3 regions of the Halioxenophilus aromaticivorans genome follow, and region 3 is predicted to be linked to each of the others. Evidence: predicted binding sites of a transcription regulator. Region 3 holds the regulator's gene; each other region holds the start of a gene.
What was found. Region 3 encodes FNR, which switches genes on or off when oxygen is low (the NO sensors DNR and NnrR bind a similar motif). Its sites were predicted from a motif close to TTGATCTAGATCAA; they were not measured.

Region 1 (3,264 bases), 1.0 Mb from region 3:
GTTGCGCAGCAAGGTCATCTCTTGCATTTCGACTTGAGATGCCATGTCGAGCTGTTTGGCTAACTCGGGAATAATACCGTACTGTAGTTCCGACATGCGGCCGAGGTCGCCGGCGCGGTGGGCGGCCTCTAAATCCAAGCGGGCTTGCTCCAGGGTTGACTTGATTTCCTGAGAGCCATGTAGAGCGGCTTTTTCCGCCCGCCACACTTCTTCTAAATCCGCGTACTCGCGTTCTACCTGGTCAATGTCGCTGTCAATTTTAGACAAGCGTTTTTTAGACGCATCGTCTTCGTCTTTGCGCACGGCTTCACGCTCAATTTTTAATTGCACTAAGCGCCGCTCTAACCGATCCATCGATTCTGGCTTGGAATCGATTTCCATGCGAATACGGCTGGCGGCTTCATCGATTAAATCGATGGCTTTATCGGGCAGCTGGCGATCGGTGATGTATCGCTGGGACAGTTTCACCGCCGCTACAATGGCCGGGTCGGTAATGTCCACTCCGTGGTGCACTTCGTAGCGTTCTTTTAAGCCGCGTAAAATCGCAACGGTGTCTTCCTCTGAAGGCTCGTCCACCATCACTTTTTGGAAGCGGCGCTCTAGGGCTGCGTCTTTTTCGATGTATTTGCGGTATTCATCCAACGTTGTGGCACCCACGCAATGGAGTTCGCCTCGAGCTAACGCGGGCTTCAGCATATTACCGGCATCCATGGCGCCGTCGGCTTTACCGGCCCCCACCATGGTGTGAATTTCATCGATAAATAAAATCACCCGGCCTTCTTCCCGGGCCAATTCTTTAAGCACGGCTTTTAACCGTTCTTCGAATTCACCGCGAAACTTGGCGCCGGCCAACAGCGCACCCAAATCCAGTGACAAAAGGCGTTTGTTTTTTAAACCCTCGGGCACTTCGCCGTTGATAATACGCTGCGCCAAACCTTCCACAATGGCGGTTTTACCCACACCGGGTTCACCCATTAACACTGGATTATTTTTGGTGCGGCGCTGTAATACCTGCACGGTGCGACGAATTTCGTCGTCGCGGCCAATCACTGGGTCTAATTTACCGGCCTCGGCACGGGCGGTTAAATCGATGGTGTATTTTTCCAACGCTTGGCGATTACCCTCGGCGTCTGGGTCGTCCACTGTCTCGCCGCCACGGACTTTTTTCACCGCATCTTGCAAGCGTTTAGCGTCACCAGCACTCTTTAACAGCTTGGCCAGGGCGCTATTGCCCTCTTCAATGGTGGCCAATAGTAAGGCTTCACTGGAGATGAATTTATCGCCGACTTTTTGCGATTGCTTGTCAGCTAAATTAAGCAGGCGCACCAGCTCCTGGGACAGCTGAACGTCGCCGGAAGGGTTTTGCACCCGCGCCAGGCCCTCTAGGTTTTTGGCCAAGCCGTTGCGCAAACCGGAAACATCATAGCCGGCTTGGGCTAAAAGCGGGCGCACCGCGCCGCCCTGCTGATCCAGCATGGCCAGCATTACATGGGCGGGTTCAATTTGATTGTGGTCACGGCCGATGGCGAGTGACTGGGCATCCGCCAGGGCGTTTTGTAATTGGTTGGTTAAACGATCTATTCGCATCTCTGACCTCTCTTCCCGCAGCCGGTGGCTACCGGGTTCAATTTCTACTGGCTACTAAGGTTGGGCTAGTGCCCCCAAAAAACAAGCCAAAGGCAGAACGAATACTTGACCTAAAACAAAATCGAAGTGAGCTATCGCGTCACAAAAACGGGCTTATCAGCGCGAGTTTTTACGTTGTTGGCTGTGGCTTTACGCTTGCAGCCAAATTAAGCTGGCCTGACGACCGGTCACCTTTTGCCGCCGATAGGAGAAGAAGCGGGCGTCACCGTAGGTGCAGTGCTCACCCCCATAAACGCTGGTAATGCCTAGGCCGGCTAACTGCACCCGCGCCACGGCGTATAAATCCAGGTAGAAATGCAGGGCTCTGGCTCCGGGCGTTACCGCCTTGGCGACAGCCTGCACCTCTGCATTAGTGGTGGCCAGGGCGAAAACCGCTTCTACTACTTCTATACCCACTTCAAAATGGGCTTGGCTAATGGCAGGGCCTAAAAAAGCGGTTATTTGCGTCGCAGGCACAGCCATGGAGGCCACAGTGTTGGCGATGACACCATCCACCAAGCCTCGCCAACCGGCGTGGGCCGCTGCCACCACGGTACCGCCTTGGTCGCACAGCAGCACCGGCAAGCAGTCCGCAGTCATAACGGCACAGGCCAGGTTAGTATCCCTGGTTACTGCGGCATCGGCTGTACGCACTGCACCATCGGCCGCAGCCGTGGCCACCTTGGTGCCATGCACCTGCTCCAACCACTGCACCTTAACCGTGCCCAGCCGAGTTTGTAAGCGCTCACGATTAGCCGCTACCGTTTGTGCATCATCGCCCACATGCAGTGCTAAATTCAGTCCAACATAGGGGGCAGCGCTGCCGCCGCCACTGCGATCCGTTAACAAGACACCCACATTAGCGGGCACGGGCCAATCTGGCTGCCAAAAGCCGTCACCAACTCTTTCACTGGGCATCAAAAAGGCTCCTCGGGGCTTGGCTCCTGCCTTAGCACCTGCAACAACCCGTCAAAATCCGCCGGTATGGGTGCCTGCCATTGCATGTCTTCGCCGCGAGCGGGGTGCACCAACCCTAACTGCTGCGCGTGAAGGGCTTGGCGTGGGAAAGCCCGTAGGTGTTCGATCAGCGTGTCGCTGCATTGGGGAGGGATTTTAAAGCGACCGGCGTAGGTGGTATCGCCCACCAGTGGGTAGCGGATGTGCGCCATGTGTACGCGAATTTGATGGGTGCGGCCGGTGGCTAACTTCACCCGCACATGGGTATGCTGGCCAAATCGCTCCACCACTCGATAGTGCGTTAACGCCGGCTTACCGGTGTGGACCACGGCCATTTTGGTCCGTTGGGTGGGATGACGGCCAATGGGCTCGTCCACACTGCCACCGCCGGTGGGCGTTCCAATCACAACCGCCTCGTATTCTCGGCTTACGCTGCGCGACTGCAACTGGGCTACTAGGTCATTCACCGCCGGCAGGGTTTTGGCCACCACCATTAGGCCCGTGGTGTCTTTATCCAAGCGGTGCACAATGCCTGCCCGGGGTAGGTTAGCCAGGCTTTTGTCGTGGGCTAGCAAAGCATTCAGTAAGGTGCCGGTGTAGTTGCCAGCCGCCGGGTGTACCACCAAGCCGGATGGCTTATTAACCACCAGTATATGTTCATCTTCATAAACGATATCCAGG
Region 2 (3,264 bases), 680 kb from region 3:
TGGGTTCATTATTTTCAACACCGCAATTAAATCACCCCGGCTATTTTTGGTCGCCAACCCTTTACCTTTGATACGAAGTTTCTGGCCGGCTTGAGAATTGGCCGGAATGGTAATATTGACCTTACCTTCCAAGGTTGGCACGGTGACCTTTGCTCCCAGCGCCGCTTCCCAAGGAGCCACGGGCACCGTTATAAGCAGATCCTGGCCCTGCACATCAAACTTAGGATGTGGCACCAGCCGTACGCGCAGATACAGATCACCGTTATCGCCACCATTGTCGCCAACACCGCCCTGGCCTTTTAATCGTATCCGCTCCCCATCCGCAACGCCTGCCGGAATTTTTACCTTGAGTGTTTTAGTGGCCTTGTAGCGGCCACCGTTGGCGTCAACTTGCGGACTATGATACTGAATGGTTTTGGATTGCTCTGTTAGTGTATCTTCCAAAAACACGGGCAGCTCAGTTTCAACATCGTCGCCTTTTTGGGCGAAGTTGGAGCCTCTCCCGAACCCATTAAACGCCGAGCCACTGTTTTGGAAGTCACCCGCGCCAAAAATAGAACTGAAAAAATCGGAAAAGTCGCCGCTGTAGAACTGTTGCTCAGAACCAGCTCCGCTATGGCTGGATTGCCAACCGGGAGGGGGTTGGAATCGCCCATTTTGACCGTATTGCTTTAGCGCGTCGTATTCAGCGCGTTTTTCTGCATTTTTCAGCACTTCGTATGCTTCCGAGAGCTCTTTAAACCTGGCCTCTGCATCCGGCTCTTTGCTTACATCTGGATGGTACTGGCGTGCCAGTTTTCGATAAGCACTCTTAATCGCTTTGTCATCTGCGGTTTCTTCAACGCCTAATATTTTGTAGTAATCTTTAAACTCCATGGTCGTCCCACCTTTGGGCATGGTACGCCACCAACGAGGTTGCGCTGAAAGCCCAATAAGATACAAGCCCGGCCGGTTAAAGGCCTGGGGGTTAATGATATAAAACTATGTGGGGACGGATTGGGGGGACATCAAGGGGCCAAGTTGGGCAGCCCCTTGACTCAGGTATGCTGGAATTTTACCGAGCACTCTATTGTGGAGAAGTATTCAAAAAGCTTTGTTCGGGTACTGCGGCGCCCGGACATGCCCATACCTAATGGACATGCGCCAACCAAGCGGTGCAACCAAGATACGCTGGCAACAGGCGTACCGAGCGTCGCTAACTCCTACGCAGCAGCAAGTAGGCCCAGCAGCTCATCTTTCAGCTGCAATCGCTGCCGCTTAGCAGTCTCTTCCTCGCTGGTGGCCACCGGGGTCACTTCGTTTTGCATGTTCTCAATGGATTTCGTCAGCTCGTGGCATTCATCAAAGAGCCTACGAAAATGCGCATCCGAGGTTTTTAGCGCATGAATTTTGTCTTTGTATTCGGGCAATTCGTGGATTAGATCATGATGCTCAACAGGCATGTTATTTCCTCTTTAATGTTGTTACCTATTTAGAGTAGCGCCATGGTATGAGTTCCATTTGATTTATATCATAAAGCGCTATGCATGCTTTTAAGAGGTTATTAAAATGGAGCCTATGGCCAGAACTACAATGTCAGACTTACAATATCAGAGCCACAATCACGGGTCGCGAACATCCAGGTACAGTGATCTCGATCTCCGTAGCGCTGCGCAAGCTAGTTTACGAAGATCAAGAAGCCTATGAGTGTAAACTCTATGGTAATTGTGATGCGCAACTGAAGGACGAAGATAGAATCGATAGGAGTTTGAAACGTGCATAGCAGTAAATTAAGAAACTACGCAGCGGGCCTGTCGTCGCTGTTAACCATGGCACTGCTCTGTTTTGCTTTTGCAAAATACGCCTTAGCGCAAAGTGTAAACGCAACCCCAGCCCATTTTTTGAATGATGGTAAGGATATTATCGCTGCTATCGAATATCCGCCACAGGCTCAGGAGGGCACAGTTACCGTGCGAGGCGCAGCCAAAGTATCTAAAGGGGGGACGGTTCGGTATGTTTCCATTCACACAAACTCTGAGCAACCAGAGCTTATCGAACCATTTGAGCAAGCAGTCGTTAAAGGCTTGGGAAACCGATGGAAAATCTCTCCGGCCATTGTTAACGGTAAACAAGTAAAAGTATGGTTTAACTTTTCCGTTGTTTTTGAGAAATACAAAGACTCTACTCGCATTACCTTACACGAAAGCCTTGTGTTCAACCCATCCAAGCACCCCAGCAACTACATCGACCCGCAACGTTATGGCCGAATGCCGTGGCCAGCAGCCTGTGGCAAACATGAGCTTAGAGAGCTGACACCCATCTACATCGGCACTAACATAGATAAAACCGGCACGCCAACTAACCCTAGAGTGCTCGCGGGAGAGGTGCTAGAAAACTGTAAACAAAGTTTGCTGAAGCGAATATCTGAAGCCACATTCATACCCGCCATGCACAATGGCAATTTTGTTTCGGGAACGCATATTGAAGCCTGGTTTTAGTAGAGCACGAGGCCACGCACAGTCTCCCAAAACAAATACCCTGGAAATAACTCAGCAATCTGCAACAGAGGACCAACACCATGAAAATCGAAATGATCTGTACCGGAGAAGAGGTGTTATCCGGCCAAATTGTAGATACCAACGCAGCTTGGTTTGGCGATGTGCTGATGCAACACGGAATCGAAATGCAACGCCGCATTACGGTGGGTGACCGTCTACAAGACTTAATCGACGTATTTGTAGAACGCAGCCACCACGCTGACATTATTTTGGTTAACGGCGGCTTGGGCCCCACCAGTGACGACATGAGCGCTGAGGCCATGGCTAAGGCCAAAGGTGAACCTTTAGCCGAAAACAAAGCTTGGCGCGAGCATATGGAAGGCTGGTACGAAAAAAATAACCGGCCTATGCACGCCAGCAACCTAAAGCAAGCCATGCTGCCCCAGTCCGCAGTGATGGTGCACAACCCGGTGGGTACTGCTTGTGGCTTTAGGGTCGAACTGAACGGAGCTTGGTTATTTTTTACTCCCGGCGTACCAAGGGAGTTTAAAACCATGGTTTATGAACAATTCTTGCCATTTGTTCATGAGTTATTCCCGCAGGCCCAAGCGACCAAACTGATTAAATGGCTTACTTTTGGTGCGGGAGAATCGGCACTGGCCCACGAGCTAGACGCTCTTTGTGTACCCGCCGATATCACTGTAGGCTACCGCACCTCCCTACCCCACGTAGAAATTAAGCTACTCGCCAGAGGGGAACAGGCCATCGCGGCACTGCCAGAATTTAC
Region 3 (3,264 bases):
TTAACGTCAAACTATTTGCGCTTTTTTAAATCTGAAAAAAGTGCCTGCTGCATACCATTAATTTTTGCAAAGCTGTAGAAGTTAATGAGTCGCCAGGCAATTATATAACGTATAAGATTGGTTTGCCGTGGCAATGAAGTTAACACGGAGCCAATGTTTAAGATAAATTAAGACTCGATAAATACCAGAACTCGTTCGCTAAAGTTAATTTGAGATCATTGTTTTACGAGCTTCAGGCACCTGTTGCTGAGTCAGCGGTGAGCAGGCCACCGCCGACGCTAAATGTGGCTCGGTCAATACGATACGTGAATCAACCCCCGGTTCAGGGCATTCACCGCCGCTGCGGTGATGTTTCTTGCGCCAAGCTTGCGCGCCAATTTGCGAGAGTGATAGTCCACGGTGTGTGATGAGATGTGCAGTTGTACGCCAATCTCTGCCTTGGTAAAACCTTTGGCAGACCACTCCAATACCTCTCTCTCCTTGCCTGTGAGCGTCATATAGGCGAAGGCTTTGGCACTGCTTTTTAACTGGCAATAGGCCAGATAAAAGTGTTGGCACAGCGCGTTAAGCTTGTGCAGTGTCTGTCGCGTTGGCGGCCGGCCTTTCAAGTCTCGGCCCAGGTCGACACTGGCCACCGCCCCGGCGGCCCCCTTTAAGGCTACGGTAACCCGGTCGTGGAAACCTCTCGATTCAGTGGATTGAATAAACTTTATCTGAGCTGCGCTGAGCTGGTCTGATGTTTTCAAGGCAGATAAAGTCAGAACGCCGTGGCCGTAAAAGCAATGGCTGCGAAACGGGTCCACGTCATCAAACTGTCCTTGGTTAAGTTCCTGCACCCAACTAGACATAGAGCTAACAAATAGCCCCCTAGAGGTTGGTAGGTTTAGGTCTGGATGATTGGTAAGCAAGCTGAACACGCAGTAGTCAAAGCCAAGGCTTTTGACCTCATTGTGCAATAGGTTAAACAGTGTCTGTTCGTTTGACGCTTCTTCACATTCGAAGATAAATTGATCAATGGTCATGGTTCCTTCCCCTCAGCGATGTTGGTGTCCCCAACCAAAATCTAGTGAAATCGCGTAGTTTTGTAATCGAGAGTTATCGATATTTAAGGGTATTTAGGATATTTCGTAGTCTATTTGCCAATAAGTAACGACTATCTTGGGAAAGATTGGTCAGGTAGCACTCGGTTTAGTGCGGCTTCACTCGGATAAGGCAACAAAAACGGAAGGGGTGGCCAATGCTAAGGGGGCGGCGTTAGTCAACGGTGGCTTGCACCTAGGGCAGGTCGAATGCGCAAAGTGGGCTGTGAACACAAGTCGCCGATGCAGTTTGCGTAGGGAAGGCTCACTGGGGTGAGCCGGAGTTAGGGTGGAGGCTAGCCCGCGTTGGAGGGTTGCTCTACATGTGAGCAGTGGGTGCCGGCCAATTCACTCAAACCCACTAAATCGGTAATGGTAATGTCTCGCTGATTGACCTCAATAAGCGCTTCTTTTTGGAAACGCCTTATCAATCGGCTCACGGTTTCTATGGTGAGTCCGAGATAGTTTGCTATATCGGTGCGGGACATGGACAAACGAAAATGCGTGGCGGAATAGCCGCGTTGAGAGTAGCGGCTGGATACGTTCATTAGCAGAGCCGCCAGCCGATCCTCGGCCGAACGTTTGCCCATCATTAGCAGAAACTCGTTGTTTTCTTGAATCTCTGCTGAGAAGAGATTGTAAAGCTGATTTTGCAGCGCCGGTACCTTTTGCGCCAAAGTCTCTAGCTGAGAATGGGGCAAGAAACACACGCTGCTGGTTTCTAACGCCTCGGCAAAGGTGTTGTGAGATTTACCGTGATAGGCGTCGAAGCCCAAAATTTCGCCAGGGAAGGCGAACTGGGTGATTTGGCTATCGCCGTTGCTGGCAATGACCACCGATTTGAAACTACCAGAGCTAATGGCGTAAAGCCCCTCAAATTGATCACCGGATTGATACAAGGCTTCCCCTGGGTGTAAGACCCGCTTTTGCTGCACAATGCCTTCGAGCTGGCCAATATCTTCACCAGATAAGGTGTGTGGTAAGCAAAACTTGCTCACAGCGCAATTACTACAGCGGACAAAGTTGTGGGTGCTCATGGTCTATTCACCTCAGGTAGGGCTCAGCGGTGTTTTTAAACCCATTGTGATGCGCGCTGGCGCAGACTCTAATAAAGGTAGGGTTGTATTGCCATCAGAGTAAATCGTATTTTTCTAATGGGCAAGGGGGAATTGCTGACTAGTTTGCCAGAAGGGGTAAATTTTGTGTTTGGCTGTCTCTGATTGGCCGGTCACATAATGGTTAATCTTTTATTGGGCATGGCGGGGATGCATTGGGCCAAAGAATGGCTTTAGCCACGGCGGCGGCTTGCCAGAGGCCGGTCGGTGTTAAACGAAAATCACTATTGTTATCAATTTCGTGGCGTTCTATGAACGGCGCGAGAAGTGCTAGCCCCTGCTCAAAGTAGTCGTCAAATCGGCGTTGCCATTTTGCTTCAAAGCCGTCTTTAAGCAGGGTTCCAGTGGCCAACAGCCCTGCCGCAACCTCCGCTCGTATTGCTTGATCGGATGACAACTCTAACCCCGCGTCACGGGCGTGGCCAAGCTGACTTATTCGACGGGTGTACTCCCGCAGTGAGGTACAATTCTGCCAGACAAACGGTTTTATAAGGCTGGCCGTGCCCAAACCTAGCGCCAGCTGATTGCTGTTATACGCGCCACGCTGATTAGGCCTGGCGACCTCTGGCTCAATAGCAAAGCAACCAGCGCCTGATACCGAGTAGCCTTGGTTTAGCAAATAGGTGGTAGCAATGTTCTGTAAATCGGTTATGGCTTGTGGTTTTGGCAGCAAGGCTGGTGTATTAGATAAGCCATAACTACCACTTTGGTGTTGCAACAAGTGCAGCGTAATGTCGTCTGGTTTAAAGCGAATTAAATGTTGTAGTGTCGCTAAAAACGATGCTGCACTCTGCGTGGGCAAACCGTAGATTAGGTCGATACTTACATCTGGAATTTCGGCGGCTTTGGCGGCCTCAATGGCGCTTTCAATTCGGTAAACGCTGTATTTTCGTTGAATAGAAAACTGTACCTCCGGGCTGAAATCCTCCAGGCATAGTCGAATACGGTTAAAGCCCAGTTGCTTTACAAGCTTGGCAAGGTCGTCGTCAAACGTTTTGGCTTCTACGGTTATGCAGAAATCTCTTTGCGTGGCCTCCGCCAAGTGAAAATGGCGGTTTAAGCATTCCAGG

Region 1: a site for FNR is predicted at 1,693-1,706, ahead of clpB (ATP-dependent chaperone ClpB). Genes of this name have one in related genera too.
Region 2: a site for FNR is predicted at 1,501-1,514, ahead of ACGHM3_RS19575 (DUF465 domain-containing protein). Genes of this name have one in related genera too.

The regions. Positions count from the first base shown of each region.
Region 1 covers NZ_AP031496.1:4,908,991-4,912,254, forward strand. Annotated here, with positions in the region: gene clpB (ATP-dependent chaperone ClpB) at 1-1,587, opposite strand, end outside; gene pgeF (peptidoglycan editing factor PgeF) at 1,777-2,544, opposite strand; gene rluD (23S rRNA pseudouridine(1911/1915/1917) synthase RluD) at 2,544-3,264, opposite strand, start outside.
Region 2 covers NZ_AP031496.1:4,569,663-4,572,926, forward strand. Annotated here, with positions in the region: gene ACGHM3_RS19570 (DnaJ C-terminal domain-containing protein) at 1-876, opposite strand, end outside; gene ACGHM3_RS19575 (DUF465 domain-containing protein) at 1,203-1,442, opposite strand; gene ACGHM3_RS19580 (energy transducer TonB) at 1,755-2,477, shown strand; gene ACGHM3_RS19585 (CinA family nicotinamide mononucleotide deamidase-related protein) at 2,558-3,264, shown strand, end outside.
Region 3 covers NZ_AP031496.1:3,892,018-3,895,281, reverse strand. Annotated here, with positions in the region: gene ACGHM3_RS16645 (LuxR C-terminal-related transcriptional regulator) at 294-1,022, opposite strand; gene fnr (fumarate/nitrate reduction transcriptional regulator Fnr) at 1,376-2,116, opposite strand; gene ACGHM3_RS16635 (radical SAM protein) at 2,319-3,264, opposite strand, start outside.